DNA from 3 places in the Nocardiopsis sp. NPDC006832 genome. Region 2 is predicted to be linked to each of the others. Evidence: riboswitches for the same ligand, from Rfam matches in the RefSeq annotation. Region 2 holds a riboswitch; each other region holds the start of a gene.
The links. Region 2 has a riboswitch for cobalamin ahead of ABZ717_RS07840 (CoA-acylating methylmalonate-semialdehyde dehydrogenase). Riboswitches for the same ligand answer to the same signal wherever they lie in the genome.
Positions count from the first base shown of each region.

Region 1: another riboswitch for cobalamin. It lies ahead of ABZ717_RS20590 (ribonucleoside-diphosphate reductase subunit alpha); the one in region 2 lies ahead of ABZ717_RS07840 (CoA-acylating methylmalonate-semialdehyde dehydrogenase).
Region 3: another riboswitch for cobalamin. It lies ahead of metE (5-methyltetrahydropteroyltriglutamate--homocysteine S-methyltransferase); the one in region 2 lies ahead of ABZ717_RS07840 (CoA-acylating methylmalonate-semialdehyde dehydrogenase).

Region 1 is NZ_JBEYLC010000047.1:1,819-12,480, reverse strand. It holds gene ABZ717_RS20605 (sigma-70 family RNA polymerase sigma factor) at 133-3,078, shown strand; gene ABZ717_RS20600 (NYN domain-containing protein) at 3,276-4,919, shown strand; gene ABZ717_RS20595 (hypothetical protein) at 4,954-5,517, shown strand; cobalamin riboswitch at 5,909-6,113, shown strand; gene ABZ717_RS20590 (ribonucleoside-diphosphate reductase subunit alpha) at 6,269-8,857, shown strand; gene ABZ717_RS20585 (ribonucleotide-diphosphate reductase subunit beta) at 8,952-10,031, shown strand; gene ABZ717_RS20580 (acyl-CoA dehydrogenase family protein) at 10,236-10,662, shown strand, end outside.
Region 2 is NZ_JBEYLC010000011.1:5,648-16,309, forward strand. It holds gene ABZ717_RS07820 (beta-1,3-glucanase family protein) at 1-970, shown strand, start outside; gene mmsB (3-hydroxyisobutyrate dehydrogenase) at 1,045-1,962, opposite strand; gene ABZ717_RS07830 (enoyl-CoA hydratase/isomerase family protein) at 1,959-3,035, opposite strand; gene ABZ717_RS07835 (acyl-CoA dehydrogenase family protein) at 3,035-4,177, opposite strand; gene ABZ717_RS07840 (CoA-acylating methylmalonate-semialdehyde dehydrogenase) at 4,174-5,673, opposite strand; cobalamin riboswitch at 5,701-5,826, opposite strand; gene ABZ717_RS07845 (hypothetical protein) at 5,897-7,588, shown strand; gene ABZ717_RS07850 (hypothetical protein) at 7,725-7,994, shown strand; gene ABZ717_RS07855 (hypothetical protein) at 8,015-10,219, opposite strand; gene ABZ717_RS07860 (hypothetical protein) at 10,277-10,447, shown strand; gene ABZ717_RS07865 (TetR family transcriptional regulator) at 10,468-10,662, opposite strand, start outside.
Region 3 is NZ_JBEYLC010000106.1:971-10,361, forward strand. It holds partial or broken gene ABZ717_RS27620 (polysaccharide deacetylase family protein) at 1-1,034, opposite strand, end outside; cobalamin riboswitch at 1,261-1,484, shown strand; gene metE (5-methyltetrahydropteroyltriglutamate--homocysteine S-methyltransferase) at 1,625-3,904, shown strand; gene ABZ717_RS27630 (DUF3558 domain-containing protein) at 3,992-4,948, opposite strand; gene ABZ717_RS27635 (hypothetical protein) at 5,473-6,522, opposite strand; gene ABZ717_RS27640 (ATP-binding cassette domain-containing protein) at 7,142-8,098, shown strand; gene ABZ717_RS27645 (methionine ABC transporter permease) at 8,098-8,820, shown strand; gene ABZ717_RS27650 (MetQ/NlpA family ABC transporter substrate-binding protein) at 8,891-9,391, shown strand, end outside.

The DNA of each region.
Region 1 (10,662 bases), on a different contig from region 2:
CACGGAGATCGGTGGCGTTCATGACGCGGATAGGGGATATTTTTCGAGAACGTGTTTTCGGACGCCGAACCCACGCCCCCACGTCCGGTTCCGGTCAGCGGTGGGGCTGGACTACGAGTGAAAGGGCGCGGGGTGACCGACGCCGAAGGGGAGTACACAGAGACATTGCTCGGTGACGCTCAGATCATCGAGCAGGTCAAGGGTGGCGACAACGCCGCCTTCGGGGCCCTGTACGAACGCCACGCGACCGCCGCGCGTGGGCTGGCCCGCCAACTTCTGCGCGGTGAGGCCGAGGTCGAGGACGCCGTGGCCGAGGCGTTCACCAAGGTGCTCAGTGTCCTCCAACGCGGGGGTGGTCCCAGCGACGCCTTCCGGCCCTACCTGCTCACCGCGGTCCGCAACGCCGCCTACGACCGGGGCCGAGGCGAGAAACGCCAGGTCGTCACCGACGACATGGAGAGCTACGACTCGGGTGAGCCCTTCGTCGACCCCGCCCTCGAAGGGCTGGAGCGATCCCTGATCGCCCGGGCCTTCCTCTCCCTGCCCGAACGCTGGCAGTCGGTCCTGTGGCACACCGAGATCGAGGGGGTCAAGCCCGCGGAGGCGGCGACCATCCTGGGAATGAACCCCAATGGGGTGGCCGCCCTGGCCTACCGCGCGAGGGAAGGGCTGCGGCAGGCCTACCTGCAGATGCACCTTGCGGGTAGCGGGACCGCGGAGACGTGCCGTCCCACGATCGGTCTCTTGGGCGCCTACGTGCGTGGTGGCCTGGCCAAGCGGGACACCGGCAAGGTGGACCGGCACCTGGACGACTGCTCCGACTGCCGCGAGGTGTACGCGGAGCTGATGGACGTCAACGTCGGGCTGCGCGGGATCGTGCTTCCCCTGGTCGTCGGCTTCGGCGCCACGGGTTACCTGGCGTCCGTTCCCGGTGCGGCCGTTTCCGGCGCCTGGTGGAACCGGATGTCCAAGCGTCGGCAGCAGGCCACGGCGGGCGCCGCCGCGGCGGCCTGCGTGGCGGTGTCCGTCGCCCTGGCGATGGTGGGCGCGGACGCCCCGATCGAGGAGGACCCCCCGACGGCGGCGGCTCCGCCGATCGACGCCCCCGCGGAGGACCCACCGCCCCCGGCCGCGGACTCGGATGACCCGGACACACCGCCCGCCGATCCGCCTGCGCCGGAGGAGCCCGTTCCCGCGCCGGTGCCCCCCGCGGACGTACCCGCGGCCGAGTCGCCCGATCCGCCCCCGCCTCCGAGTGAGCCGGAACCCGTCCCCGAACCGGAACCGGAACCAGAGCCCGAACCGGAACCCGAACCGGCACCCGAAGAGCCCGAGGTACCCGAGGCACCCGCGGAGTGGCCGGAGTTCGCCGTGGGCATCGACCCCGTCGGCTCCCTCGTGCCCGGTGGCGACGGGATCATGGTCCTGGACGTGCTCAACACCGGCGCGGACACCACCGAGGACGTGGTCGCCGAGATCACCCTGCCCCCCGGTGTGGAGATGGTCTCCTCGGGTGGTGCGGGCAGAGCGATCCCGTTGTCGGTCGGTCACGGTGACTGGGGCTGTTCCGCCGGTGGCGGCGGTGGTGAATGCGTGCGGTCGGACATGGCCGCCGGTGAGAGCAGCACCCACTTCCTGGATGTCCGAGTGGCGCCCGACGCCGACGTGGACGTTCCCGCCGACGTGGCGGTCTCCTCCGGAGAGGTGCGCTACACCGCGACCGGTGAGCGTGGCGTGTCCTCGGAGGGAATCCCGGCCAGATACGCCACGGCCGGTCAGGTGCGCTCCGAGAGCGTGGGCAACACCCTGATGACCTGCATCGAACCCGAGCAGCCGGAGAACCCGAAGAACCCGTGGCCCTGGCCGTGGTGGGAGCGTCCGCGGGTGCCGGGGAGCGGGGACGACAACCCCCTGGCCCCGCCCGAGCGGTCACCCGACGCGGAGACCGATGTCGACCCCGACTCCGAGCCGGGTGCGGACGACGCCGATCTTCGTCGCCCTCCCGCGGACACCGGGACCCCTGGGACGGAGGGGGAGGGTGCGCTCGATGATCTCCTCGGGGAGGGAGGGGAGATCGGCGGCGAAGAACAGGAATTCGATCACGATCTTCCGGGGGTCCCCGGGCTTCCCGGAAACGAAGGGTCGGACGGCGGGGAATCCGGTACCGAGACCCCCGAGGCGCCCGAGGCCCCCGAGACCCCGGAGGAGACCGAAGGACCCGAGGCGCCAGAGGACGGTTATGAAGAGGAACCGGAGGAGGACGAGGAGCCGGGCGAGTGCGCGCAGGCCCGCGACCGCTCCGGTGAGCGTCTCGACAACGACAACTGGGTGATGGGGCCCCTGGACGACGACCGGGACCCCACGACGACTTCGTCCAGCGCCGCGACCTGGGAACTCCCCGCGGGCGGATCCGTGCGCTGGGCCGGACTGTACTTCTCCGCGGCGGGCGACCCGAGCGCTCCGACCGCTCGGATCAAGGGGCCGGGCATGGCCTCCTACACGACGGTCACGGCCGCCGACGTTCGTTCCGCCGAGCTGCCGGCCTACCCCGCCTACCAGGCGTTCGCCGAGGTCACCGAGCTGGTGCGTTCAGCCGGCGGTGGCCAGTGGTGGGTCGGTGACGTTCCCGCGACCGAAGGTCGGGGGGCGTACGCGGGGTGGAGCCTGGTGGTGATCCTGGAGGACCCCTCGGTGGAGGGGCACCGGCAGGCCATGGTTCTGGACGAGACCTCGGCGGTCTTCCAGGACGAGGTCGGCGCGCGGTTCCCGGTTTCGGGACTGCTGCCGGCGTCGGTCCCGGCCACGTTCGACGTGGTGGCCTGGGAGGGTGACGCCGATCTGGGCGGGGACCGTGTGCTCTTGGACGGCGTCCCGCTCGATCCACGCGAAGGCGGCGGTGACGCCGGCAACGTCTTCGTGAGCTCCGCGCGAGGCTCGGATGGCGACCCGATGACGTTCGGGACGGATGTGGTCCGATTCGACGCGCGGCTCGGACGCGAATCGGAAATCCGAATCTCCTCCGGACAGGACGCCTTGTTGATGGGCGCGATCGTGCTCACGGCCCCGATGCGCACCTGAGTCGAACATCGGTGCGGAGTTCATCGTGTGCACAGGGCGACCGAAGGGCCCGCGCCGACCGGGAAGGCCTCCTGTGTGTAGCAATGTATTGACGGGGAGTATTCAAAGGCGGCACGCAAAATCAGACAGACTTGGCTAGGCTGTGCCCCGGTCATGGATATGGCCCCAGAGATCGACAGGGAAGGGGGCGGTGTCACGTGGACCGTTGCGCGTTGTTCGTCGACGCGGGATACCTTCTCGCCGACGGCGCGATGGCCGTGCACGGAACCCGGAACCGGGACTCCGTCGCCTGGGACTACTCCGGTCTCGTCCAGTTCCTCAACGAGGTCGCACGGGATCGCACCGGCCTGCCGCTCCTGCGTTGCTACTGGTACGAGGCGGTCGCCGACGACCGGAGGGCCCAGGAACAGGACGGCATCGCCGACATCCCCGGCATCAAGTTCAGAGCGGCGAAGATCCGGCCCGGCCGCCGCGAGGGCGTGGAGGGCTACGTCCAACGCGACCTGACCACCTTGGCCCGCACCGGTGTCCTCTGCGACGCCGTCCTGGTGAGCGGTGACGAGGACATGGCCCCCGTGGTCGCCGACGTCCAGGACCTGGGTGTGCGCGTCACCGTCGTGCACATCTCGGTGGAGGGCAACTGGACCATCTCTCGGGCGCTGCGCCAGGAGTGCGACGACCTGATCGAGATCGGCGCCGGTCACCTGCGCCCGCACGTCAACCTGCTCTCCGGTGGTGGATCCACCCAGGAGAACGCGGCGAAGACGACCACGCCCTTCGCCAACGGACGCTCCCAGGCCCCCGCCGAACAGTCCCCCCACCCGGTGGCCTCCGGGCCCCGGAACGGCATGGTCGAACCGGCCACGCCCTCCACGGGTGGACTCGAAGCGATGTTCGCCGGCACCGGTGGCCAGCCCGTTCCACAGGGCAGCGCCATGGAACAGTTGCGCGCGATGCGTCGCTCGCTGGCCCAACAGCGCGGCGACCACCTCGCCGGCCCCTCGGGCGAGAACGCCCCTCCCGGAGCGATCGACGCCAACGGTTTCCCCTCGGGGGGACAGGCGGTGAACGGCAACGGGGTCTACCCGGGCGCCGGTCAGAACGGGCAGGCCGGGTACGTCGGCCCCCACACGGGCGCCCATCCGGCGCCGCGTGGAGCGGACGGAGGGTACGGGCTGCCGGCCAGACCCGGACCCGCCCAGGCGGCCGGAGGCGGTCCACAGGGCTTCGCCGGAACGGGCCCACAACAGGCCTTCTCCAATACGGGACCACAGCCCGCCTTCGGGGCGGGCACCGGTCCACAGGCCTCGTTCGCGCCCGACCCGCAACAGGCTCCACCCCATAGAAACCCTCCCGCCCCCGACCCCAGGTTCGGTGGCGGACACGGCGAGGAGCAGGGGTTCGGAGGTGGGGCGGACACAAACCCTACCTATGGGACCAGTACGGCAACTGACACCGCGCACAGCGGTGGCGCCGCGCCCCGTTTCGGGGAACGGCGACCTACTGGTCCCGAGTACGACGGCCGATTCGGCCCCGGCGGTTACCAGGAATCCACTCACAGTCCTGGATATGCCCAACAGACGGGGCTCGGCGCGCATACCGTTGATGATGCGGTGCACATCGCGCACAAGGAAGGGAACGACTTCGCGGAGTCGATCGCACGCGAGGCGCCGGTCCTTTGGGTGGAGGCCGTCCTCGCCCGCAGGCCCCGGATGCCCTCGGACCTGGAGGCTCGTCTGCTCCAGGGATCCTCGCTCCCGATCGACCACCTGCTGCGCGACGAGGTCCGAGATGGACTGCGCCAGGGGTTCTGGCAGGCCTTGGAGCGTGCCAGGCCCTGATCGGTGGGTGGGGAGAGCGAGTTGGGATGGGGCGATGCGGTTGACCCACGTGACGACGGCAGAACTCGACCGGTTGGAATTCCACGCCGTCCGATCCGGTGAACACGGCCGGACCGCCGCCCGACTACTGGACCTGGCCAACAGCGTCGACGCCGGTAGCGAGGTCACGCGGGCGGAGCTGTTCGTACGCGCCGGAGAACAGTGGGAGATCGCCCAGGAGTTCGAACGCGCCTGTTCCGCCTATCAGCGGGCCATAGACGATGGTGGCCCCACCGTGGTCGACGCGCACGCCCTCAGCGCCGGCGCCCTGTTGCAACTGGACGAGCGGCAGCAGGCCGAGGGGCACCTCAAGCGGCTGGAGACCGGTGAACCGGTCGGATTGCCCACCCACATCCACGTCACCGAGGCGTTGTACGCCCACGACGACCTGGAGGGCGCCGAACGGTGGGCCACCGTGGGCGCCCGACGACACGCCGGGCGCCCACAAAGTCCGTGCGATCGGGATCTGTTCCTCGAACTCCTGCGGATCCGATTTCGGATCAGGGCCGACCTCGGGCTGGCGGAGGATGATCTGGACCTCCTTCTCGACCAGGAGTGACCGCGCGATCCGACGAGATCGTAGGCGATCGGAGCGGGCGGCCTCCGGTTCGGTCGTCCCGCGCGTGTCCCGTGGTGGCGGGTTTCGGGGTGGGGCGGCGGCGCGGGTCGAGCACCGACAGACCGGGATCGGCCGGCCGCGAGTGAGGTTTCCTACCCTGCCCAGAGGTGCCGTGGCGGACACCCGGGCGAGGTGCCGGGTGCGTTCGTCCCGGGAACGTCCTAGGCTGTGACGCGCCCCCTTCGGGGACCCCTCCCGATACCGTCGCGCAGCCCCGTTCCGGCGCTTTCATACCACGCCCGGGAGGCGTGTTCGACGATCGTCGAAGAATCTGAGAAATCAGCGACACGCCATCATCTTGCGGTGTTCCAAGCCGCCATCCCCTAGATGTAGTATCTGTCCCGCTGGTGGTTCACCGGGCTCGCAAGGGGCCGGTGACGCGAGAGGGAACCCGGTGCGAGTCCGGGACTGCCCCGCAGCGGTGAGTGGGAACGAAGGTCGTCACGCGCACCGGGAACCCCCGAAAGGTCCCGGGAAGCGACGGCTCGGTAGGGCGCCCACGAGTCCGAAAACCTGCCATCGGCACACACCCCCAGGTGTGTACAACGTCGGGGCTTCGAGGGAGAGTCGCCGCGACCCGACGATGGATCGCACGCATCCGGTGCGGCGATCCATCGTTGTGAGCCGCACGCTTGTCACTTGTGCCCCCGCACCCCCACCGGGACTCTTTTACCGAGGTTGGAGCCGCTGTATGACCCTTGACGTCGAGGCCGTGCCCGCATCCGTTCGGCCCGGACCGAACAACGAGGGCGGTCGTCCCGCCGCCGTCGACCGGATCGAGCATGTCGTGGCCGAGGCCTGTGCACGGCTCTCCGGCGTTTCGGCGGAGAAGGTCCTGACCGAGGCGCGTCGCGGGTTCTACCCGGGCATCGCCGACGCCGAGGTCGAGCTCGGCGTCGTCATGGCCGCCCGCAGCTTCGTCGAGGTCGACCCGAACTACTCCTACGTGGCCGCTCGCCTGCTGCTGGACAAGCTCCGCACCGAGGCCCTGAGCTTCATCGGCGGCGCTCCCGAGACCGCCACCCAGGCCGACATGGCCGAGGGCTACGCGGGCTACCTGGCCGCCTACGTCGGTCGTGGCATCGACCTCGGGCAGCTCGACCCCGCCCTCGCCCGGTTCGACCTGGGGCGTCTGGGCAAGGCCCTGCACCCCGAGCGCGACGAGCAGTTCACCTTCCTCGGCATCCAGACCCTGTACGACCGCTACTTCCTGCACAGCGACGAGGTCCGCTACGAGCTGCCGCAGGCGTTCTTCATGCGCGTCGCGATGGGTCTGGCCCTCAACGAGGACGACCGTGAGGCCCGCGCGATCGAGTTCTACGAGCTGCTGAGCTCGTTCGACTTCATGGCCTCCACGCCCACCCTGTTCAACGCGGGCACGGTGCGCGCGCAGCTGTCGTCCTGCTTCCTGACCACGGTCGGCGACGACCTGCAGGACATCTTCCACGGCATCAGCAACAACGCCATGCTGTCCAAGTACTCGGGCGGTCTGGGCAACGACTGGACCCCGGTCCGCGGCCTGGGTTCCCACATCAAGGGCACCAACGGCAAGAGCCAGGGCGTCGTCCCGTTCCTGAAGATCGCCAACGACACCGCGGTCGCGGTCAACCAGGGCGGCAAGCGCAAGGGCGCGGTCTGCGCCTACCTGGAGACCTGGCACATCGACATCGAGGAATTCCTCGACCTTCGCAAGAACACCGGTGACGAGCGCCGCCGCACCCACGACATGAACACCGCGAACTGGGTTCCGGACCTGTTCATGCAGCGTGTGGAGGAGCAGGGCACCTGGACCCTGTTCTCGCCGGACGAGGTCCCGGACCTGCACGACAAGTACGGCAAGGACTTCGTCGAGGCCTACGAGAAGTACGAGGCCGAGGCCGAGGCCGGTCGTATCAAGGTCTCCAAGAAGATGCCCGCCGTGGACCTGTGGCGCCGCATGCTCACCATGCTGTTCGAGACCGGCCACCCGTGGATCACCTTCAAGGACCCGTCCAACCTGCGTTCGCCGCAGCAGCACAACGGCGTGGTGCACTCCTCCAACCTGTGCACCGAGATCACGCTGAACACGAACAAGGACGAGGTCGCGGTCTGCAACCTCGGTTCGGTGAACCTGCCCCAGCACGTGGGCCCGGACGGCGTCGACGTCGAGCGTCTGCGTCGTACCGTCCGCACCGCCGTGCGCATGCTCGACAACGTCATCGACGTGAACTTCTACACGATCCCCGAGGCGCGTCGCGCGAACATGCGTCACCGCCCCGTGGGTCTGGGTCTCATGGGCTTCCAGGACGCCCTGTTCAAGATCCGCACGCCCTTCGCCTCCGAGGGCGCGGTGAACTTCGCCGACGAGAGCATGGAGCTGATCAGCTACTACGCCATCGAGGCCTCCATGGAGCTGGCCGCCGAGCGCGGCTCCTACGAGAGCTTCGACGGTTCGCTGTGGAGCCGCGGCATCCTGCCGATCGACTCCCTGAGGCTGCTGGCCGACTCCCGCGACGGTGCCCTGGAGATGGACCGCGGCGAGACCCTGGACTGGGACTCACTGCGCGAGCGCGTCAAGACCACCGGGATGCGCAACTCCAACGTCATGGCGATCGCGCCCACCGCGACCATCGCCAACATCACCGGTGTGAACCAGTCGATCGAGCCGGTCTACCGGAACCTGTTCGTCAAGTCGAACATGTCCGGTGACTTCACCGTCGTCAACGACTACCTGGTCCGCGACCTCAAGGAGCGGGGCCTGTGGGACGACGAGATGGTGTCCGCGCTGAAGATGCACGACGGCAGCCTCGGTGAGATCGACCGGGTCCCGGACGACCTCAAGGCGCTGTACGCCACCGCGTTCGAGGTCGACCCGACCTGGCTGGTGGACGCGGGTTCGCGCCGTCAGAAGTGGATCGACCAGGCCCAGTCGCTGAACCTGTACATGGCCGCGCCCAGTGGTAAGAAGCTGGACACCCTGTACCGTCGCGCTTGGCGCTCCGGGCTCAAGACCACGTACTACCTGCGTTCGCAGAGCGCCACCCACGTGGAGAAGAGCACGCTGAAGGGCACCGACGGCCGCCTGAACGCCGTGTCGGCCACCCCGACGCCGGCCGCCGCGCCGAGCCCCGTCGCGACCCCGAGCCCGAGCCCGAGCCCGGCCGCGACCCCGAGTCCGGCAGCGAGCCCCCGCCCGGCCCCGGCCCCGGTCACCGAGCCCACGGAGCCCGAGGACGAGTTCGAGATCATCGAGGACCAGGCGTGCAGCATCGATGACCCCGAGTGCGAGGCCTGCCAGTAGGAACGCCCGGGGCCGGCGGGCGACCCCCGCCGGCCCCTCCTCGCCCCTCCACTCCCGTAGACGACCCGGTACGACCGGAGAACGGAACACGAGCATGACCGCGGTTTCCGAGAACAACGCCGCCTCCACCGGTCTCGGTGAGATCCAGCGTGACGCCGAGCGCGTGAACGTCGACGACAAGGCGATGATCAACGCCCGCGCCGACGTGAACCAGCTGCTGCCCCTCAAGTACACGTGGGCGTGGGAGAAGTACCTGTCGGGGTGCAACAACCACTGGATGCCCACCGAGGTCGCCATGCAGGCCGACATCGCGCTGTGGAAGTCCAAGGACGGGCTGACCGACGACGAGCGCCTCATGCTCAAGCGCAACCTCGGTTTCTTCGCCACCGCGGAGTCCCTGGTCGCCAACAACATCGTCCTGGCCGTGTACCGCCAACTGACCAACCCGGAGTGCCGCCAGTACCTGCTGCGCCAGGCCTTCGAGGAGGCCGTGCACACCCACACCTTCCAGTACATCTGCGAGAGCCTGGGCCTGGACGAGGGCGAGCTCTTCAACATGTACCGCGAGGTCCCGTCCATCACGGCCAAGGACGCCTGGGCGCTCAAGTACACCCAGAACCTTGAGGACCCGGAGTTCCGCACCGGCACGCCCGAGGCCGACCAGGCGTTCCTGCGGGACCTGGTCGCGTTCTACGTGATCTTCGAGGGCATGTGGTTCTACACCGGCTTCGCGCAGATCCTGTCGCTGGGCCGCCGCAACAAGATGGTCGGTATCGCCGAGCAGTACCAGTACATCCTGCGCGACGAGTCGATCCACCTGAACTTCGGCATCGACGTGATCAACCAGATCAAGATCGAGAACCCGCACCTGTGGAGCGAGGAGTTCCAGGCCGAGGTCCGGCAGATGCTGATCGACGCCTGCGAGCTGGAGGTCTCCTACGGCCGCGAGACCATGCCGCGCGGTGTGCTGGGGTTGAACTCCGAGCTGTGCGAGAAGTACATGCACTTCATCACCGACCGGCGCGCCGAGCAGATCGGCCTGCAGCCCATCTTCGGTGAGACGGAGAACCCGTTCCCGTGGATGTCGGAGATGATGGACCTCCAGAAGGAGAAGAACTTCTTCGAGACCCGAGTGATCGAGTACCAGACGGGTGGCGGCCTGGACTGGGACTAGATCCTCTTCCCGGGAGAGACCTCTCCCTCCACGGCCCGGGGCGGGCGCGCGCCCCGGGCCGTTCGCGTGCCCGAGGAGGGTGCCCGGGTTCCTGGCCGGTTCCGGTAACGCGCTGACCGGAGGAGGCCAGAACCCGAACGAAGTCGCGTCGCCCGCGTCGAAACCGGGTGCGACCAGGAAGTTCCTGGCGCGGAGGGGAGCGACGTGGAACATTACTTCGGTGCTGAGCGGCACCGGACGCTGCGGGAGGAAGTACGCGGGTTCGCACGGCGGGAGGTGGAACCCCGGGTCCCCGAGATGGAGCGACGCCGTCGCGTCGACAAGGGCCTCTCCCGGCTGATCGCCGAGCAGGGCTGGCTCGGGGCGACCGTGGACCGAGGCTACGGCGGGATGGGACTCGGACACCTGGCCAAGACCATCATCATCGAGGAACTCTCCAGGGTCAGTGGGGCGATGGGCGCCATGGTCCAGGCCTCCCAGCTGGGGGTCGCCAAGATCGTGCACTTCGGCGACGAGGCACAGCGTTCGACCTGGCTGCCCGAGGTGGCCGCGGGCCGTTGCATGCCCACGATCGCGGTCACCGAGTACGGCTCCGGCGGGCACGTCCTCGGGATGACCACCAGCGCGGTGC
Region 2 (10,662 bases):
GACGACCGACCAGCACTGCTGGGTCGACTCCTCCGGCACGCCCCACCCCGTCAGCCTCGACGACAACACCGACGACGGCTACACGGACTACTCGATCCCCCTGGGCGCCCTCCCCACCGACATGACGCTCCCGTACATGTCCGGCCGGATCTACCTGGCCCTGGGCGGCAAGCTCGGCATCCGCATCGTGGAGGACGGCAACGGAAACCCCGCCCTCCAGCTGCCCGCCGGCTGGGTCGAGGAGGACGACTCCTTCGACGTCCTGCACGACACCGTGGAGTTCACCCACAACGAGGACGGGATGTTCTGCAACACCTCGATGGTGGACCAGTTCAGCGTGCCGATCGGCATCCGTCTGACCGGTGACGACGACCAGAGCACCGGGTTCCTCCTGCCCGGCGGTCGCGACGCGATCTTCGAGACGCTCGCCGCCGACCCGGAATTCTCCCCGCTGGTCTTCGAGGACCGCATCATCGCTCCGGGGCACGGTCTGGACAGCGGTCACTTCCCGACCGATTACTTCGATCCCTACATCGACCAGGTGTGGTCGCACTACGCGGGCACGGACCTGAGCGTGACCACCAACGCCGGCACCTTCACCGGGCGGGTGGAGGGCGACGAGCTGCTGTTCGACGGCGGGGTCTCGCCCATCGCCAGGCCCAGCACCCGGGACGTGCTGTTCTGCGACGGCGCCCTGGCCGCCCCCAACGACGGGATCACCGGACCGGTCGCCGCCATCGTCGGTGCCGCGCTCAACCGTTCCACCCTGCTGGACTCCGCCCAGCAGCCCACGAACGACCCGGCCGAGTTCTACCTGAACGAGATCGCCAACCACTACGCCGCCGTCTTCCACGAGCACACCGAGGACGGCAAGGCGTACGGGTTCGCCTTCGACGACGTGGAGGACTTCGCGTCCTACGTCCAAGACCACGGAGCCACCGGCCTGGAGATCACCCTCACCCCGTTCTGACCAGGGACGGAACGGAAAGGAGAGGCGTCCCGCCACCCACGTCGAGTCCACGTGGGCGGCGGGGCGCCTTTCGCCTATGTCGCCGGCCGCGACCGTTCGCGCACGGTCTCCACGATGGCGGAGAAGTCCCTCGGCTCACCGTCCAAGGCGTCGGCGAAGGCACGGTAGACCTCGGCGGCCCGACCGCCGATCCGCGCGTCCACCCCGGTCTGTTCCAACGCGCTCATGGCCAGCCCCAGGTCCTTGGCCATGAGCGTGGCCGCGAACCCCGGCTCGTAGTCGTTGTTGGCCGGGCTGGTGGGCACCGGACCGGGAACCGGACAGTAGGTGGTCAGCGACCAGCACTGTCCGGACGCGGTGGACATGACGTCGTACAACGCCTGGTGGGTCAGGCCCAGACGTTCCCCCAGCACGAACGCCTCGCTCACCGCGAGCATGGACGCGCCCAGGACCATGTTGTTGCAGATCTTCGCGGCCTGGCCGCCACCGGGGCCGCCGCAGTGCACGACCCGCCCGGCCATCGCCGACAGCAACGGTTCGGCACCGGGTAGGTCCTCCGCCTCGGCCCCCACCATGAACGTGAGGGTCCCGGCCTCGGCACCGGACACGCCCCCGGAGACGGGGGCGTCCACTGCCCGATGCCCCGCCTCGACGGCGGCCGCGTTGGCCGCACGGGCGTCGGCGACGTCCACCGTGGAGCAGTCCACGAAGAGCGTGCCGGGGCGGGCGGCGGCCAGCAGCCCACCGTCGGCCCCTTCGGTGCCTCGGTAGGCGTCGAGCAGGTGGCGCCCGCCCGGCAGCATCGTGATGACCACGTCGACCCTGGACACCGCCTCGGCGGCCGATGAGGCGACCCGGACCCCGCTCCGCTCGGCACGGGTCAGGGCGTCGGGGACCAGGTCGAACCCGATCACCTCGTGCCCGGCGGCCACCAGGTTGGCGGCCATCGGGCCGCCCATGTTGCCCAGTCCCACGAAGGCGACGGCGCTCATACGCGGCCTCCGGGGTCCTTCAGACCGAGTGGACCGTCCGGCGCGGGCGCGAACGCCGACTCGACGACGGCCGCGTCGACCTCCGCCAGAGTGGCCGGGGACCACTTCGGCGAACGGTCCTTGTCGATGACCTGCGCCCGGATGCCCTCCACCAGGTCCGGCCAGGTCAGCGTGGCGCAGGAGACCCGGTACTCCTGTTCCAGGACCTCCTCCAGCGAGCCCAGGGCCCGGGCGCGGCGCAGCGCGGACAGGGTGGTCTTCACCGAGGTCGGCGACTTGCCCTCGATGGTGTCGGCCGCCTTGGCCGCCTCGGGGTCCCCGTGGGCGCGCAGCCGTTCGACGATCTCCTCGGCGGTGTCGGCGGAGTAGCAGGAGTCGATCCACGAGCGGCGGTCGGCGAGGGTGCCCGCCGGGGCGATCTCCGCGAACCGACCCACCGCCTCGGTGACCGCGCTCTGTGAGTCCGGGCCGGCGAGCGCGGCGGTCAGCTCGGGCAGCCGTTCGGAGGGCACGAAGTGGTCGGCCAGGCCGACGTACAGGGCGTCGGCGGCCCCGATCGGCGTGCCGGTCAGCGCCAGGTGGGTACCGGTCTCCCCCGGCGCCCGCGACAACAGGAAGGTGCCGCCCACGTCCGGGACGAACCCGATGGTGGTCTCCGGCATGCCCACCTTGGAGCGCTCGGTGACCACACGGACTCCGCCATGCGCGGACACCCCGACACCGCCGCCCATGACGACGCCGTCCATGAAGGCGACGTAGGGCTTGGTGTAGCGGGCGATATGGGCGTTGAGGTGGTACTCGTCCCGCCAGAAGCGGGCGGCTCCGTCGTCGCCGTCGATGGCACTGGAGCGGATGGCGCGGATGTCGCCGCCCGCGCACAGGCCGCGGTCGCCGGCGCCGTCGACGAGCACCACGGAGACGGACTCGTCCTTCTCCCAGGAGTCGAGTGTGTCGGCGAGCGTCCGGACCATGTCGTGGTCGAGGGCGTTGATGGCGCGTGGCCGGTTGAGGGTGGCGTGGGCCAGCCCCTTGTCGACGCGCAGGAGCACCGTGTCTTCAATGGCGTTGGACATCAGGCGGCCCCGGTCAGTCCGCGAGCGATGATCAGGCTCATGATCTCGTTGGTTCCTTCCAGGATTCGGTGCACCCTCAGGTCGCGCACGATCTTCTCAATTCCGTATTCGGCGAGGTAGCCGTACCCCCCGTGCAATTGGAGGGCGTGGTCGGCGACGGTGTAGCCGGCCTCCGTGGCGAACCGCTTGGCCATGGCGCACAGGTGCGCGGCGTCGGCGTCACCGGCGTCCAGGGCCGCGGCGGCCCGCCACAGTAGGGAGCGCGCGGCCTCCAGTTCGGTGGCCATCTCCGCCAACCGGAAACGCAGCGCCTGGGCGTTGATGAGGGGGACCCCGAAGGCCTCACGGTCACCCAGATAGGACACGGTGTCCTCCAGGGCTCGCCGGGCGCCGCCCAGTGAGCAGGCGGCGATGCCGAGACGGCCGCCGTTGAGGCCGTTCATGGCGATACGGAACCCGTCGCCCTCCGCGCCCAACCTCCGGTCGGCGGGCAGGCGAACCCCGTCCAAGAGGACCTGTCGGGTGGGTTGGGCGTTCCAGCCCATCTTCGCCTCGTCGGCCCCGAAGGACAGCCCGGGGTCGTCGCGGTGCACGATGAACGCGGAGACGCCGGTGGCCCCGTCGCCGCCGGTGCGGGCCATGACCACGTACACCTCGGAGGCGCCCGCCCCGGAGATGAACTGTTTGGTGCCGGACAGAACGTAGTGGTCGCCGTCGCGGACCGCCCGGGTGGTGAGGGACGCGGCGTCGGAACCGGCTTCGGGTTCGGTCAGGCAGTAGCTGCCCAGGGCCTGCATGGTGCACAGGTTCGGCAGCCACCGGACGCGCTGGGCGTCGTCGCCGTAGCGGTCGATCATCCAGGCGACCATGTTGTGGATCGACAGGTACCCGGCCACGGACGGACAGCCGGTGGCCAGCGCCTCGAAGGCGAGGACACCGTCCATCCTGGTCAAGCCGGTGCCCCCGAACTCCTCGGAGACGTAGAGACCGCCCATACCGAGTTCGGCGGCCTTGCGGAGCACGTCGACGGGAAAGTGCCTGGCCTGGTCCCACTCGACGGCGTGCGGTGCGAGGTGTTCGTCGGCGAACGCGCGGGCGGTCTCGGTGAGGGCGCGCTGTTCGTCGGTGAGGGCGGCGTTCATCGCACGACCGGAATCGTGAACTCCGCGCCCTCCTTGACCCCGGAGGGCCAACGCGAGGTGACCGTCTTGGTCCGGGTGTAGAAACGGATCGAGTCCGGTCCGTGCTGGTTGAGGTCGCCGAAGCCGGACCGCTTCCAGCCACCGAAGGTGTGGTAGGCGATCGGCACCGGGATGGGCACGTTCACGCCGACCATTCCGGTGTTCACCCGGTGCGAGAAGTCACGAGCGGTGTCCCCGTCACGGGTGAAGATGGCGACTCCGTTGCCGTACTCGTGTTCGCTGGGCAGACGCAGGGCCTCCTCGTAGTCGGCGGCGCGCACCACCGACAGCACGGGTCCGAAGATCTCCTCCTGGTGGATCCGCATGTCGGGGGTGACCCGGTCGAACAGCGACGGACCGGCGAAGAAGCCCTCCTCGTGGCCGGGCACGGTGTGGCCGCGACCGTCCACGACCAGGTCGGCACCCTCCTCCACGCCCAACGCGACGTATTCGTCGACCCGTTGGAGGGCTTCCCGCGAGACCAACGGGCCGAAGTCCGCGTCGGGGTCGTCGGAGGCACCCACCCGGAGCCCCGCGATGCGGTCCTTGAGCTTGGCGACCAGCGCGTCGGCGGTCTCCTCACCCACCGGGACCGCGACGGAGATCGCCATGCAGCGTTCACCGGCCGACCCGTATCCGGCTCCGATCAGGGCATCCGTGACCTGGTCCAGGTCGGCGTCGGGCATGACGATCATGTGGTTCTTGGCGCCGCCGAAGCACTGGGCGCGCTTACCGTGGGCGGTGGCCGTGGAGTACACGTATTGCGCGATGGGGGTGGAGCCCACGAACCCGACGGCGGCGATCCGCGGGTCGGTGAGCAGGGTGTCCACGGCCTCCTTGCCACCGTTGACCACGTTGAACACACCCGGGGGCAGCCCGGCCTCGACGAACAGTTCCGCCAACATCAACGGCACGGAGGGGTCGCGCTCGGACGGTTTGAGCACGAAGGCGTTACCGCAGGCCAGCGCGGGCGCGGCCTTCCACAGCGGGATCATGGCGGGGAAGTTGAACGGGGTGATGCCCGCGACCACGCCCAGGGGTTGGCGCAGGGAGTGCACGTCGATGCCGGTGCCGGCGTTGTCGGTGAACTCGCCCTTGGACAGGTGCGGAATGCCGGCGGCGAACTCCACCACTTCCAGGCCCCGTTGCAGGTCACCGTGGGCGTCGGCGATGGTCTTGCCGTGTTCGGCGGACAGGGCCTTGGCGATGTTCGCCCGCTCGTCCTCGACCAGTTGCAGGAAGCGGAGCAGGACCCGGGCCCTGCGCTGCGGGCTCCAGGAACCCCATTCGACCTGTGCCCGCTCGGCGTCGGTGATGATCTGCTCGGTCTCGGTCCGGTCCGCGAGCGGCACCCGCGCCTGGACCCTTCCGGTGTTGGGATCGTAGACGTCGCCGAAGACGCCCGACCGGCCGTGGACCTTCTCGCCCTGCACGAAATGCGTCAGCTCGCTGACCATACGTGTTCGCTCCATCCTCGTGGATCACACGGTTCCTTGGCCGCGGGCGGTGACCTGACTTCCGAGGAGTTCCCCCGGTCACAGTGGCGGGACCGCGCCGGACTCGCACCGGCTTCCCCGCTCCGCGGTGGGGCCACCATATAGTTGGACGTCCTAATAAATCCAGACCCCTCGACCCGGTACTTGGTGTCACCCCACTCGCGCCCGGTAGGCTCTGCGACTTGTGACCGCCAAGGACGACACCCCCGCCGGCAGACCCCTCGCCCTCACCCCCGCGTGGCGCACCGCCCGCGCCGACCTGCACGTTCTCCTGGTGATCCACAGCCTCACCGCCGCCACCCGCATCGCCGACGTGCTTCCGGCCCTGTACGACCCGCGCGTGCAGCTCTACTGCACCCGGACCACCGGCGGTGTCTTCGCCAACGGTCTCGACGAATACCTCCGAGAAACGCAGATCCGGCACATCTCCTGGGAAAAGGCGAAGGAAACGGAATTCGATCTCGCGATCACCGCGAGCCTCGGGGACGACCTTCATGAATTAAAAACAAAAATCCTGCGCATTCCCCATGGCAACGGTTATAATAAAAAATGGTCGCAGGAGTCAGGAGTCAGGAGTCAGGAGTCAGGAGTCAGAAGTCAGGAGGTCTTCGGGCTCTCCGACGACACCCTCAAACACCAGGGACGGCTGGTCCCCAGCTCCATCGCCCTCTCGCACGGCGAACAGTTCGACCGCCTCGCCCAAGGCTGCCCCGACGCGCTCCCGCTCGCCTTCCTCTCCGGTGATCCCTGCTACGACCGGCTGCTCGCCGGAGTGCCCCACCGACTCACCTACCGAAAGGCCCTCGGCCTACGCCACGGCCAGAAACTCATCACCGTCAATTCCACTTGGAACGACGAATCCCTCTACGGAAGCCACCCGGGCGTCATCACCGAATTGCTCGCCCGGCTTCCCTACGACCACTACCGGGTCGCGCTCGTCCTGCACCCGAACGTCTGGTCCTCCCACGGGCCGCGCCAGATCAGAATCTGGCAGGACGAGGCCCTCCGTTCCGGCCTCCTCCTGATCCCACCCCACGAGGGCTGGCGGGCCGCCGTCATCGCCGCCGACCTCGTGCTCTCCGACCACGGATCCGTGAGCGTCTACGCCGCCGCCCTCGGCCGGCCCGTCCTCCTCAGCTCCGACGGCCGGGACTCCGTCGACCCGGACTCCGCCCTGGGACGGCTCTACGAGGTCGCCCACCCGCTCGATCCCCACGCCACCCTCGTGCCCCAGTTCGAGCAGGCCGAGAAACTACGCGAACTCACCCATGAGACCGCCCTCACCTGGGTGAGTTCCGCCCCGGGTCGGGCCCTCGACCTCATCCGCGCCGAGGCCTACCGCCTCATGGGCGCCACTCCCCCGCCCGGCCGGCCCCGCCTCATGGCACCACCGAAGCCCGAGGTCCAGAGCCCGGAGCCGACCTCCCTCTGGGTCCGGGTACGGCCCACCGACGACGGTCTCGCCGTGTATCGCAGCCCGGCGCCGAAATCCGGTGGTGTCCTCGTCTGCTCCGACGCCGAGATGGACCACCGACTCGCCGCGGCGGCCGACGTCCTCACCATCGCCGAAGAGGCGTTGCCCGCCGACGAACGCCTGTGGTCCGAGACGGTGTTCGCGCACCGCCCCGGCGCCCTGCTCACCGCCGTGTACTCGGCCGAGGAGGTCCGGCTGCGCACTCGCGACGGGTCGCTCCTGCGGGTTCGCTTCACCGGCCCCGTCGACGACCCCGGCCTGGTCACCGGTGTGCTCGCCGAACGTCTGGTCACCTCCGGCCACGCACCCGCTCCGAAGATGCTCGCCGCCCTCGCCCCGCTCCACCTGCGAGTTTCCGAGGAACGAACCCTCACGATCCCCTTCGAGACGGCCAAGGGCTGAGTTCTCCGTTTTACCGGACACGGGCCGGTCACTTTCTGTAGTTTCCTGTCATGCCCGGATTCGAACACGAGCTCCAGGTACGCCTGCTCCAGAGTCGAAGCTGAACGCTGCGGCACGGAAAATGTGGGAGGACCTGATGGCGACCGGTACCTACGAGTGGCAGAGCGACTTCGCCCGCAAGTACGTCGGCCAAGGCCGTGAAGAGGGTCGTCAAGAAGGCCGCGAAGAAGCCCGTGCGGAAGGCAAGCAGGAAACGCTGATCCGTTTCCTGGAAGCCACCTCGGCGACCATCAGTCTCGACTCACGGCGACGCATCGAGGAGTGCGACGACATCGGCCGGCTCGATGACTGGCTGGACAAGGCCTTCAAGTCCCGCATCACCGACGCCGACGAACTCTTCGACTGACCTGGCGCGGCCGGGTCCGTTCAGGCCCGGCCGTCGATCTTGTCCCGAACACGGCCGGCGGCAGCGGCGGCACCGACCAGCTCGAAGACCTCCACCGCCCGTTCCCACCGCTCCCCCGATCCCCGACCGAGGTCGCCGAGGCGCTCCAGGACCTTGCCGACCTGGTAGGCGCGGTTGGCGGACACGAAACGGTCCAGGGCCTCCTCCAACAATCCGATCGCCTGGTCGGGGTGCTCCTCTGCGATGATGCGGGCCTGGTTGACGAGGAGCTTGCCCTCGTTGGCCTGGTCCCGTCTCCGGGTGGCGGCGTGCTCGCGGAAGAACGACAGCGAAGTCCGGTAGCACTCCAGGGCCCGTCGAGGCTCCTCGGCCAGAAGCGCCACGTCGCCCATGTGCATGTGGTGCAGCCCGAGCGCCTTAGGGCGGGTGTGGTCGAGCAGCGGCAACGATTCCTCCAGGAGGGCGCGGGCGGCTCCGGCGTCGCCCTCACGGCGCTCCAGGATCCCCAGCCACTCCAGGGCCGCCCCTTGGCCGCGCGGGTCCGCCCCACGACCGCGAGCGGCCGCCAAGGAGCGTTCCAGGTACGTGCGCGCCTCGGCCAGGCGTCCCTGCCCGAGCATCGCCTCGCCGCGCTGGGCCAGGACCCGGGCCAGGGCGTCGTCGTTCCCCTCGGCGTCGCGTTCGGCCAGGGCCAGCAGGGTGAGCCGCTCGTCGACACGCCCGTTGGCGGTGAAGTAGCCGTTGGTGGCCTCGGCCATGACGCCGGCGTATCCGGCTGCCGGGCGGGTGCCCCGCCAGATCCGTCCGGAGCGGTGGACGAAGGCCAGGATGGCGTCCATGTTCGCCTCGAACCACTCGTCGGGGCTCGGAACGCCCGCACCATGTCGGGCACTGCGTTCACGGACGTGGCGCCGGCGTTCGAGCCAGGCGTCGAAGCCCACCGCGTCGGCCTCGTGCTCGGTGGACCGGAAGTCCGGCAGGGAGCAGGGCGCCTGTGCCTCGTAGAGATCACTGACCCGCCAGCGGTCGGTGCGCACCCGGTCCGCGGCGACGGCACCGTACAGGTAGTAGTCGGCGAAGCGTCGGTGGACCTCGCGGCGTTCGGCCGGCTCCTCGCGCTCGGCGACCAGCCGCGCGTGTTCGTAGGTGAGGTCCTCCATGACGTAGCGGCCCGCCCGGTCCACCTTGACCAGACCGCGGCGCAGGAGCACGTCCAAGACCTGGTCGCCCTTGTCGGTGTCTCCGGGGAAGACCGCCCGGGCGAGCCAACGATCGAAGTCCCGGGTGGGGTGCGCTCCCAGGGCCCGGTACAGCAGTCGGGCGTCGGAGGCGAGCTCCCGGTAGAACACGTCGAAGACGGCGGCCGGGCGGGTGGCGGTCCGGGCGGCCTCCTCCAGGTGGGCCAGTCGGCCGGCGTCCTCCATCCGGGAGACCAGGTCGGCGATGGCGAGCCTGGATTCGTCGCTGAGCAGTCCACCGGTGTGGCCGGCCAGCAGCGGCACCCCGGCGCACAGTCGGACCAGCCGGGCGAAGGCCTCGGGTTCACGGGCCGGGCGTTCGTCTGCGATCAGGTCCTGAAGCAGCGCGGCGACGGCTTCGTCCGCGAGGGGGCCCAGGGGTACGACCACGGGTCGGCGTTGGGCCAGCCCGGGCACGGGTTCGCGGCTGGTGACGACCACCACCATGCCCGCCAGGTCGGACAGGAACGGCTGTACCTGGGCGGCGGTGCGCACGTCGTCGAGGAGCACCACCACGGGCTGTTCGGCGATCTCCTGGTGGAACCGGTTGAGCTTGCCCTGGAAGGTGCCGAGTCCGGGGGCGTCGGTATCCACCCCGACCGCGTGCAGGTACTGGTCGCACAGTTCCTCGATACCGCGCCCCTGACCCTCGCCGGGGTCTCCGCCGCAGGCCGCGGCGAGCTGGGCGTGGCCGAAACGGCGGCGGTTCCGCAGGATCCAGGTGAGCGCGGTGGTGGTCTTGCCGATGCCGGGCGGTCCGACCAGGTTGAGCAGCAGGCTCTGTTCGGACTCCAGGGCGTGGTCGAGGTGGGCGTCGAGCGCGGCCAGTTCGTCGTTTCGGTTCTGAAAGAGAGTGGTCTCGCGCTGGGGGACGATCCGGATGGCCTTCGCGGTGCTCTGGCGGAGGTCCATGGAGGCATGGACCACGCCCGCCTGGATGTGGACGCCTCGGTTCTGGCCATGGGAGGTGTTGTATGTGCCGCTCACAGCGCCCCATCCTGGCCGAGAAGACCGACGCCCACCAGCCCCACAGGTCGGAACGGGTTGTCCGGTACCGGTCACGGTGTGTTCCCGGTCCCCGACCACCCGTTGGATCGGGTGAACGCCGCCATGCGCACGGTGGGCCGGGGTATGAGCGCCGTGGGCATGGCGGCCGGTGGTGTCGTGTCCTTCGGTCGTCGGCTCACCGGTCTGGTGCGCGGGCACCACGTCTGAGGCGATGGCCCTCCGGCGGCTCAGCTCCCCAAGGTGCGGAGCATCCGGTGTGCCTCGTCCATGCGGTGCGGGAAGGCGTCCGGGCTGTCGGCGAGCTTCATGGCGGTCAGTTCGCAGGCCATGGCGGTGTGCGCGGCCAGGACCGCGGTGCTCTCCTCCGTTCCCGCCTCGACCAGGGCTCCGGCGAGACGGAGCGCCCGTTGCTGCCGGGTGAG
Region 3 (9,391 bases), on a different contig from region 2:
ACCGTGAACGGGTCCTCCATCACCGGGTGGCCGGTGACGAAGAAGGTCGCCTTGGCGTCGTGCTCGGCGAGTGTGTCCAGCAGCTCCGAGGTCCGGCCGCCGGGGCCGTCGTCGTAGGTCAGCGCCACGCAGCGCGTCTCGGGGTCGGTGCAGTCGATCCCGTCGTCGACGGGGGAGATCTCACCGGGGGAGGCGACGCCGGTGCCATCCTTCTCCGCCTCGGGGGCCGCGGCCACGGTGAACTCCTCGACGCCCTTGGTCGCGGCGTCGCGCGCCCGCACCCCGAACTCCGACAGCAGTTCCTCGGCCTCGTCGCGTTCGATCACGACGCCGACGCGACCCTCGGAGGTGGGCGCGACCTGTCCATCGTCGAACTCCACGATCAGGTCGCCCTCGGGGCTGAACGCGAGGGAGTCGTAAAGGCCGCTGATCGGGTACAGGGACACCGCCGCCACGGTGTCCGGGACCTCTTCGAGTACGCGGTCGTTGAGCGCGGCCAGCTCGTCCTGTCCGGCGAGCAGGCCGCTGGAACCGTGCACCGAGCCGTCGTCGGTCTCGTACCAGTAGGTGCTGTGACCGACGCGGGTCTCCTCCGAGTCGGTCTCGGTGGTGGTGATCCGCACGCCCACGACCCCGTCACCGGCGGCGGTCAACCGCCACTCGCCCTCGAAGGAGGCCGCGCCGGGGTTGGCGGCGTCGAAGGCGTGCACCTGGTCGGTCAGGGTGCGGTCCAGGAAGTCGGTGAGGGGGTCGGCGTTGGGGATGGCCGGGTAGGCGACGGCCACCTCACTGTCGCCCTCGTAGTCGACCGAGGCCTCCTCGGTGCCGGGGAGCGCGGCCGTGTCCACCACGGTCGTCCCCTCCTCGGAACCTTCCGCCGGAAGGTCGTCGTCGGTGTCCACCGCCACGTTCCGTGTGATGCTCTCGATGACTCCGTCCTCGGGCAGGCCCGGTGGTCGTGTCGCCGACAGCACCAGTCCCAAGAGGACGACCATCGCGATCGCTGCCGTGAGAACGGGGCGGTCGGGGGCCATGCTGGGACCGTCTTGCTGCTTCACCTGGGGGCTCTCCACGCTCATCGTCAGACGAACGTTCGCGAAAGGACGGGGGTCTTTCGCGTAACGCTGGTATCGGGTGTGATGCCGGGCACACGAAATGGGTTCGCTGGTGTGCTCCGGGCCAAGGGGTCACGCCGGGTGCAGGGGCGAAGGGGGTGCTCCCTATACTTGCAGGCGTGGAAGGTACACACTCCCACCATCGACTCCCGGAGCCCGCTCCGGTCGGTCGGAGTGTGTCGAAAGAGGGAACCCGGTGCGAATCCGGGACTGCCCCGCAGCGGTATGTGGGAACGAGCGTCGCCATAAGCACTGGTGATCCGACCGGAAAAGTCGGAAAACCGGGAAGCGGTGATCATTAGGACGACCGGCGCACGACGTCGGAAACGCCCACGAGTCCGAAGACCTGCCTCCACCCGGTGGTGCGCCTGTGCCGCCGGTGGTCCCGCGCCCCGAGGGAGGGCCGAGGTCGTCAGGCACGTGCGCCCCGGGTGAGCCCCTCGTCGTGCCGCGCTCCTCGCCCCGCTCTCGTGGCCGGTACCCGGCTTTCGACGAGGGAGAGAAGCTTCATGGTCAGCAACCCCGCGGCCTCCGGGCCGTCCGTGCGCTCCACGGTCCACGGTTACCCGCGCATCGGCCCCGCCCGCGAACTCAAGCGCGCCAGTGAGTCCTACTGGAAGGGCAACACCACGGCCGCCGAACTCGACGCCGTCGCCGCCGACCTGCGCAAGGGCGTCTACGCCCGACTGCGCGAGGCCGGAGTGGACGACATCCCGTCGAACACCTTCTCCTACTACGACCAGGTGTTGGACACAGCGGTCCTGTTCGACCTCGTGCCCGCCCGTTTCACCTCCCCGGCCCAGGCAGAGGAGCGGGACGAGCAGCTGCGCCGCTACTTCGCCCTCGCCCGCGGCGAGCAGGGCGCGCCGCCGCTGGAGATGACCAAGTGGTTCGACACCAACTACCACTACCTGGTCCCCGAACTCTCCCCGAGCACCCGCCCGCGCCTGGTCGGCGACAAGCCCCTCGCCGAGTTCCGTGAGGCCGCCGAGGCCGGTTTCCAGACCCGCCCGGTCCTGGTCGGTCCGCTGACCTTCCTGCTGCTGGCCAAGGCCGCCGAGGACGCTCCCGAGGGCTGGGAGCCCATCGAGCTCCTCGACCAGCTCCTGGACGCCTACGCCAAGCTCCTGAGCGACCTGTCGGCCGCGGGCGTCACCGAGGTCCAGCTCGACGAGCCGATCCTGGCCACCGACGAGGGTCGCGCCGCCGTCGGCCACCTGGAGCGCGCCTACCAGCGCCTGGGGTCGCTCACCGAGCGTCCCTCGCTCCTGGTGTCCACCTACTTCGGTTCCATCGGCGCCGCCGCCCTGCGCGTGCTCAAGGACTCTCCGGTCGAGGCCGTGGGCCTGGACCTGGTCACCGACTCCGAGGGTGCCTCCGACCTCACCGCCGTCTCGGGGCTGGGCTCCACCCGCCTGGTCGCGGGCGTGGTGGACGGCCGCAACGTCTGGCGCACCGACCTGCCGGCCGCCGTCGCCGAACTGGGCACCCTCCTGGCCCTGACCGACGAGCTCACGGTGAGCACTTCCTGCTCGCTGCTGCACGTGCCCATCGACCTGGACGCCGAGACCTCACTGGCGCCCGAGCTGCGCTCCACCCTGGCCTTCGCCGAGCAGAAGACCAGGGAGGTCGCGCTGCTCGGTCGGGTGCTCTCCGAGGGAGCCGACGCCGACTACCAGGGCGCGTCCGAGCCGCGGGACGCGTCCTTCACCGACGCCCGGGTGCGCGCCCGCCTGGACGCCCTCGGCCCGGACGCCTACGAGCGTCCCCAGGATCGGGACGTGGCCGCCCTGCGACCGCTGACCACGACCACCATCGGCTCCTTCCCGCAGACCGCCGAGCTGCGTCGCGCCCGCGCCGCGCACCGGCGGGGCGAACTGCCCACCGAGGACTACAAGGCGCTCCTGCGCGCGGAGATCGACCGGGTCATCGCGCTCCAGGAGGAGATCGGTCTGGACGTGCTGGTGCACGGCGAACCCGAGCGCAACGACATGGTCCAGTACTTCGCCGAACAGCTGGAGGGCTACGCCACCACCGAGAACGGGTGGGTGCAGTCCTACGGTTCGCGGTGCGTGCGCCCGCCGATCCTGTTCGGGGACGTCTCGCGTCCCGAGCCGATGACGGTGGAGTGGATCACCTACGCCCAGTCGCGCACCGACAAGCCGGTCAAGGGCATGCTGACCGGTCCGGTCACCATGCTCGCCTGGTCGTTCGTGCGTATCGACCAGCCGCTGGGTGAGACCGCCCGCCAGGTGGGTCTGGCGCTGCGCGACGAGGTCGCCGACCTGGAGCGGGCCGGCATCCGGCACATCCAGGTCGACGAGGCGGCTCTGCGCGAGTTGCTTCCGCTGCGCGAGGAACAGCGGGCGGCGTACCTGAAGTGGGCGGTCGACTCGTTCCGACTGGCCACCTCCGGGGTCGCGTCGAGCACGACCATCCACACGCACATGTGCTACTCGGAGTTCAACCAGATCGTCGACGGGATCGAGGCGTTGGACGCCGACGTCACCAGCGTCGAGGCGGCCCGGTCGCGCATGGAGCTCGTGGAGGCCCTGGGCGAGCGCGGTTACAAGCGCGGGATCGGTCCGGGCGTGTACGACATCCACTCGCCGCGGGTGCCCTCGGTCGAGGAGATCGAGGCCTCGCTGCGACTGGCGGTCTCGCACGTGGACGCCGCGAACCTGTGGGCCAACCCCGACTGTGGTCTGAAGACGCGCGGTTACACCGAGACCGAGCAGGCGCTGCGCAACATGGTGGAGGCGGCCCGCCGGGTGCGCGCCGACCTCTGATCCCACCCCGAACGCACGAAAAGGGGGCCGCGGCACGAAGCCGCGGCCCCCTCTCGTCGTTTCTTCCGGGGAGGAGCCGGTGATTTCCTACTCGGCGCCGAGCAGGGCGATCGCCTCTTCGGCGGAGTTGGTGAGCAGGGCCTCGACGTCGTCGACCATCGTCAGGTCGGAGCCCTCGAAGTCCGAGACCTGGTAGGTGATCTCGATGTTCATGTTGGCCGAACGGACCAGCATGATCGCCGTGGGGGCGGGGTCGTCGAGGATGATGTTCTCGGTGATGATGAGGTGCGCCTCATCGCCGAGACCGTCGATCTCCTTCTCCTCCTCCAGGTTCTCCTCCGGGTAGTAGTCGCTACCACCGGTGTAGTTGGCGAGGGAGTCCTGGTAGTCCGACGAGGCGCCCTCGACGGAGTCGCTGCCGGCGTAGGGCGTGGCGTACTCCAACCAGAGGCTGCTGTAGGCGCGCTCCGGGTTGCCCTCGGGGGCGTCACCCGTGGCGGTGCAGCTGGCGCGGTTGTCGGAGACGCTCTTGCTGGGGTCGTCCCGCAGGATGAAGTCCGTGGAGACCTGCTCGGTGATGGCGTCGCAGGGCTCGATGGGCAGCGCGTAGGGCGGCTCCCCGGCGGGCCCGTCACCGCCGCCGGAGTCGGGCTCCTCGGTGTCGTCGTCGACCGGCTCGTCGGTCTCCTCGGTGCCCTGGGTGGTGTCGGGACCGGTGGCGATCTCCTCGCCGCCGGTGTCACGCGTGACGAGCATGACGATCACGGCGATGACGAGCACCACGATGATCGCGCCGCCGCCGATGACCACCCAAAGGCCGGCCTTGCCGCCGCCACCACCGCTCTGGGGCGGCGGGGGCGGGGGGTATCCGCCGGGTCCACCCGGACCGCCGGGGCCACCGTAGGGCGGCTGGCCACCCGCGTACATGCCCTGGTCCTGACCGGGGCCGCCCTGGTAGGGGCCCTGGCCGTAGCCAGGCTGCCCGCCGGTGCCGCCCCCATAGGGGTTCTGCGGAGGCTGGTTGTAAGGTCCGTTTTCGCTCATGGCTCCCCTCGCCCGGTGAAGTGTTGGCCGTGTTCTCTGGGACGCGTGTGCCCATTGGTGGGTTCTCACGAGTTTCCCGTGACGGCCGCCGGCGGATCGCCGGGTGGGTGACGGCACGGGAGACCGTGGGGGAGGAGAGCCCGGGACCAACGCCGGTCCGCGGGCGAGTGCGGTACGGCGAGGAGCGGGAATTCCCCGTGTCGTGAGTGGATGCCCCGACTGCGCGCGGGGTTCTTTCCGACCGCCGAGATGATGCCGAGGGGACGGGCCACGGCGACCGGGGGTCGGGACGACAAGCATCCTAACCGTGACCTTAAGGGGAGCGGCGTAGCGGGCCAGGGGTAACGGGGCGAATCGTCATCGATTCGTTCCGGTCGAGCCACACGTCACCCTTGGCGTGACTTGATCGTGATTATCCTGTGTGGTTTTTCGAGTCGTTTCACCGGTAAAGGGGCCGTCCTTTCCGGCCCTTGGTCCCGAGAGGACGGGTGCGGGGAAGTCGTGTTCGCCGCACCCGCCGGGGATCAGAACATCGAGATGTGCACGTGGTCGAAGTGGTTCTCGGTGATGCTGCCGCGGTCCGACATCGGGCGCCAGTCGGTGTCGCCTCGACGCACGTCCCAGATCTGCTGGCGGTAGATCACGTACATGACCCCGAGGTCGTCGGCGTTGTCCCGGGCCCAGTTCGCGATGTCCCAACCGCGCTCGACCTGGTCCTCCGGGGGCATGGAACCGTTGCCGTCCACCATGAAGTCGCAGGCCCGGCCCTTGGGGTGCTCACCCACGACCCAGCCGCCCACCGCGCGGTAGCAGCCGACACCGCCCACTTCCGACCCGCGCCCGAAGATCTCGATGCCCAGGTCGCGCATCTGCTCGGTGCGCGGAGTGATGTTGTCCGGCGGTCGCATGGGCTGCTCCGGGTGGTCGGCGATGAGCCGGCGGACGTCCATGCGACGATCCTCCAGCTCGTCCATGTCGGCCTCGGCCTCGGCCAAGCGATCCTCGGCGTTCTCTTGGGCGACCTCGTCCCGGGACAGGGCCTGGTCCAGCTGGTCGATCTTGTCCTGGTTGCTGGTGGACAGGTAGTCGATGACGACCGCGCGCTCGATGACCTCGTCGGGCTCGGCCTCGACGAACAGCGACATGGAGGGGTCGATTCCGCCGCTGGTGTAGGTCGCCACCGCCAGGGAACGGACCTGCCCACGGGCGGCCTCCACGTCCTCGCGGGTGGAGTCGGCGCGCGACTGGGCGCGGTCGGCCTCCTCCATCACGTTCTCCATGTCCCGGAGTTCGCCGTTGTACTCCTCGGTGAGGGTCTCGGCGCGCGATTCCAGGGTGCCCATGTCCTCGTTGTCCCGGGGGACCGGCGCGGCCAAGGCGGGCGCGGGCAGGGCGAGGGCTGCCAACAGCGACAGGACCACCGCCGCGGTGCGGCCCGGGGTCGGGTTCGTGCGCACGACCGTCGGAAACGGGCGCGCGCAGTCGGCGATCAGCTCCCGCCAGGTGCGGACGGGAGGATCGGGCGCCCAGAAGTCGGCGTGGTCGGCCACTCGGCTCGGATCGTCTGACTGCAAGGTGTGGTCGCTCCTCGTGCCCACACACGGACCCCATAGCGGGCACGGGGACGCTGTGGACGCAGATGCTCGTCTTTCCCGGACGGGGCGCGGGGCACGTCGTCTTCGCGGGCCGCGCCGCACTCACCCCGCTCGAAGGGGGAAAGGTCACGGGACGGTAATGAGTCTAAGCATTCTCACGGGTCTTCGGGAGGGACGAGGTGATCACATCCCCCAACAAAGCCGTAGGTGTGGTCTAAATAACCATATTCGGGTCAAGGATTTTGCCGAATCGAGGCATCCGAGATGGTTGAGTTGGTGCCGTGATGGCTCCTGAACACTACGAAACGACCCCCGTCACCTTGGCGGACACCACCCGGCGGTGCGTACCTCTGCCCGGTGGTCGCTGTCGTCCGTCCCGTCGTTCCTGAGTCCGAGGGCGAGAACCCGCCCCGTTCGGCGCCACCGCGCCCTCCGACCGCCGCTCCGGCGCGTCGCCGCCGCTCGCCCACCGCGCGCTTCGTACGCTCGGATGCGGGCGTCGACCCCCACGCTGAGTCCGGTCTCCTTCCGCGCCCCCACGCGCGTGGGAGCCGTGACACCACCGCCAGACGTCGATGGGAAAACCGTGATTGACGCAGTGGGTCTCCACAAGACCTACAGGTTGAAGAAACGTCGGATCGAAGCCCTGAAGGGGGTCGATCTGCACGTCGAGTCCGGCGAGATCTACGGGGTCGTGGGCCAAAGCGGTGCGGGTAAGAGCACCCTCCTGCGCTCGGTGAACCTCCTGGAACGCCCAGACGGTGGCACCGTCCGCGTCGGGGACGAGGAACTCACCTCGCTGCGCGGCGCCCGCCTGCGCGAGGCCCGACGCCACATCGGCATGGTGCACCAGCACTTCGCCCTGCTCTCCTCGCGTACGGTCGCCGGCAACGTCGGCTTCCCGCTGGAGGTCACGGGGATGTCCCGCGCCGCGCGCGCCACCCGGGTCGGTGAACTCCTGGAACTGGTCGGCTTGGGCGACAAGGCCCGCGCCTACCCCTCCCAGCTCTCCGGCGGCCAGAAGCAGCGCGTGGGCATCGCCCGCGCCCTGGCCTCCGACCCCAAGGTGTTGCTGAGCGACGAGGCGACCTCCGCCCTGGACCCGGTCACCACCGAGTCCATCCTCGCGCTGCTGCGCCGACTGCGCGACGAACTCGGCCTGACCATCCTGCTCATCACGCACGAGATGGACGTGATCAAGCGGATCTGTGACTCCGCCGCGATCATGGAGGACGGCGAGTTCCGTGAGTCCGGCCGGGTCCTGGACCTGATCGGGACCCCCGGTTCGCTGCTGGCGCGTTCGCTGTTCCCGCTGCCGGAGCACGGGGGGCCGGAGACGGTGTTCATCACCTACCCGCGTTCCTTCGACGAACCGTTCATGTCCGAACTGACCCGTCGGTTCGACGTGGACGTCAACATCCTCGGTGGCGGTGTGGAGCAGGTCGCCGGTCAGTCCGTGGGCCGGCTCAGCGTCGACATGCGTGGAAGCCGTCGTCGTGAGGCACTGACCTACCTGTCCGAGAACGGCCTGCTGGTCGAGGAGGCCGGAAAGTGATCACCAACGAGATCCTCTACCTGGCCCAGGAGGGCAACGCGGTGACCGCGATCACCGACTTCGTCCAGGACTGGCCGAACATGTGGCCGAGCCTGTGGCTGGGAACCATGGACACCGTCTACATGGTGTGGTGGGCCACGGTCTTCAGCGTCCTGTTCGGTCTGCCCCTCGGCGTGCTGCTCGTGGCCACCGACAAGGGCGGCCTCATCCCGGCCCCGGCCGCGCGCGCGGTGCTCAGCGCCATCGTCAACATCGGCCGTTCGCTGCCGTTCATCGTGTTGATGGTGGCGGTGCTGACGCTGACCCGCTTCCTGGTGGGCACCACGCTCGGCCCGACCGCCGCCATCGTGCCGCTCAGCATCGGCGCCATCCCGTTCTTCGCGCGCCTGGTGGAGACCGCGCTGCGCGAGGTGGATCGGGGCGTCGTCGAGGCCGCGCACGCCATGGGCACGCGCAAGTTCACCATCGTGGGCAAGGTGCTGCTGCCCGAGGCCATGCCCGGGCTCATCGCCGGCCTGGTGATGACCGTGGTCACGCTCATCTCCTACTCGGCCATGGCCGGCGCCATCGGCGGTGGCGGTCTGGGCGACCTCGCCATTCGTGAGGGCTACCAGCGCTTCAACGACCACTACCTATGGGCGACCGTGATCCTGCTCGTGGTGATCGTGCAGGTCGCGCAGAGCCTGGGCGACCTGTTGGTGCGCCGACTGTCCAGGCGCTGACGCGTCCCTCTCGATCCCGCCCCCCGTGATTCCCCCCGAGTCGTCCGGTACCAACGGCAAGGAGACAACCATGACCAGGAGAGCGAACGTACTGCGGGGCGCCGCGGTGTTCGGCGCCGCGACCGTGCTGCTGGCGGGGTGCGGGAGCCCGAGTGAGCGGGCCGACGAGGGTGGTGGCGACGACGACGTGGTGACCCTGAAGGTGGGGGCCACACCGATGCCGCACGCGGAGATCCTGGAGTTCGTGAACGATGAGCTGGCGGCCGACGCGGGCCTGGCCATCGAGGTGGTCGAGTACACCGACTACAACCAGCCCAACGCCGCCCTCGTCGAGGGAGAGCTGGACGCGAACTACTACCAGACGGTCCCGTTCCTGGAGGAGTACCAACAGGGCAACACCGACGCCGACCTGGAGTACGTGAGCAACGTGCACCTGGAGGCCTTCGGTCTGTACTCGCAGGAGTTCTCCGACCTGGAGGAGCTCCCCGAGGGCGCGGAGATCGGGGTGCCCAACGACGTGTCCAACATGGGCCGGGCGCTGAACCTGCTCGATGCGAACGACGTGATCACC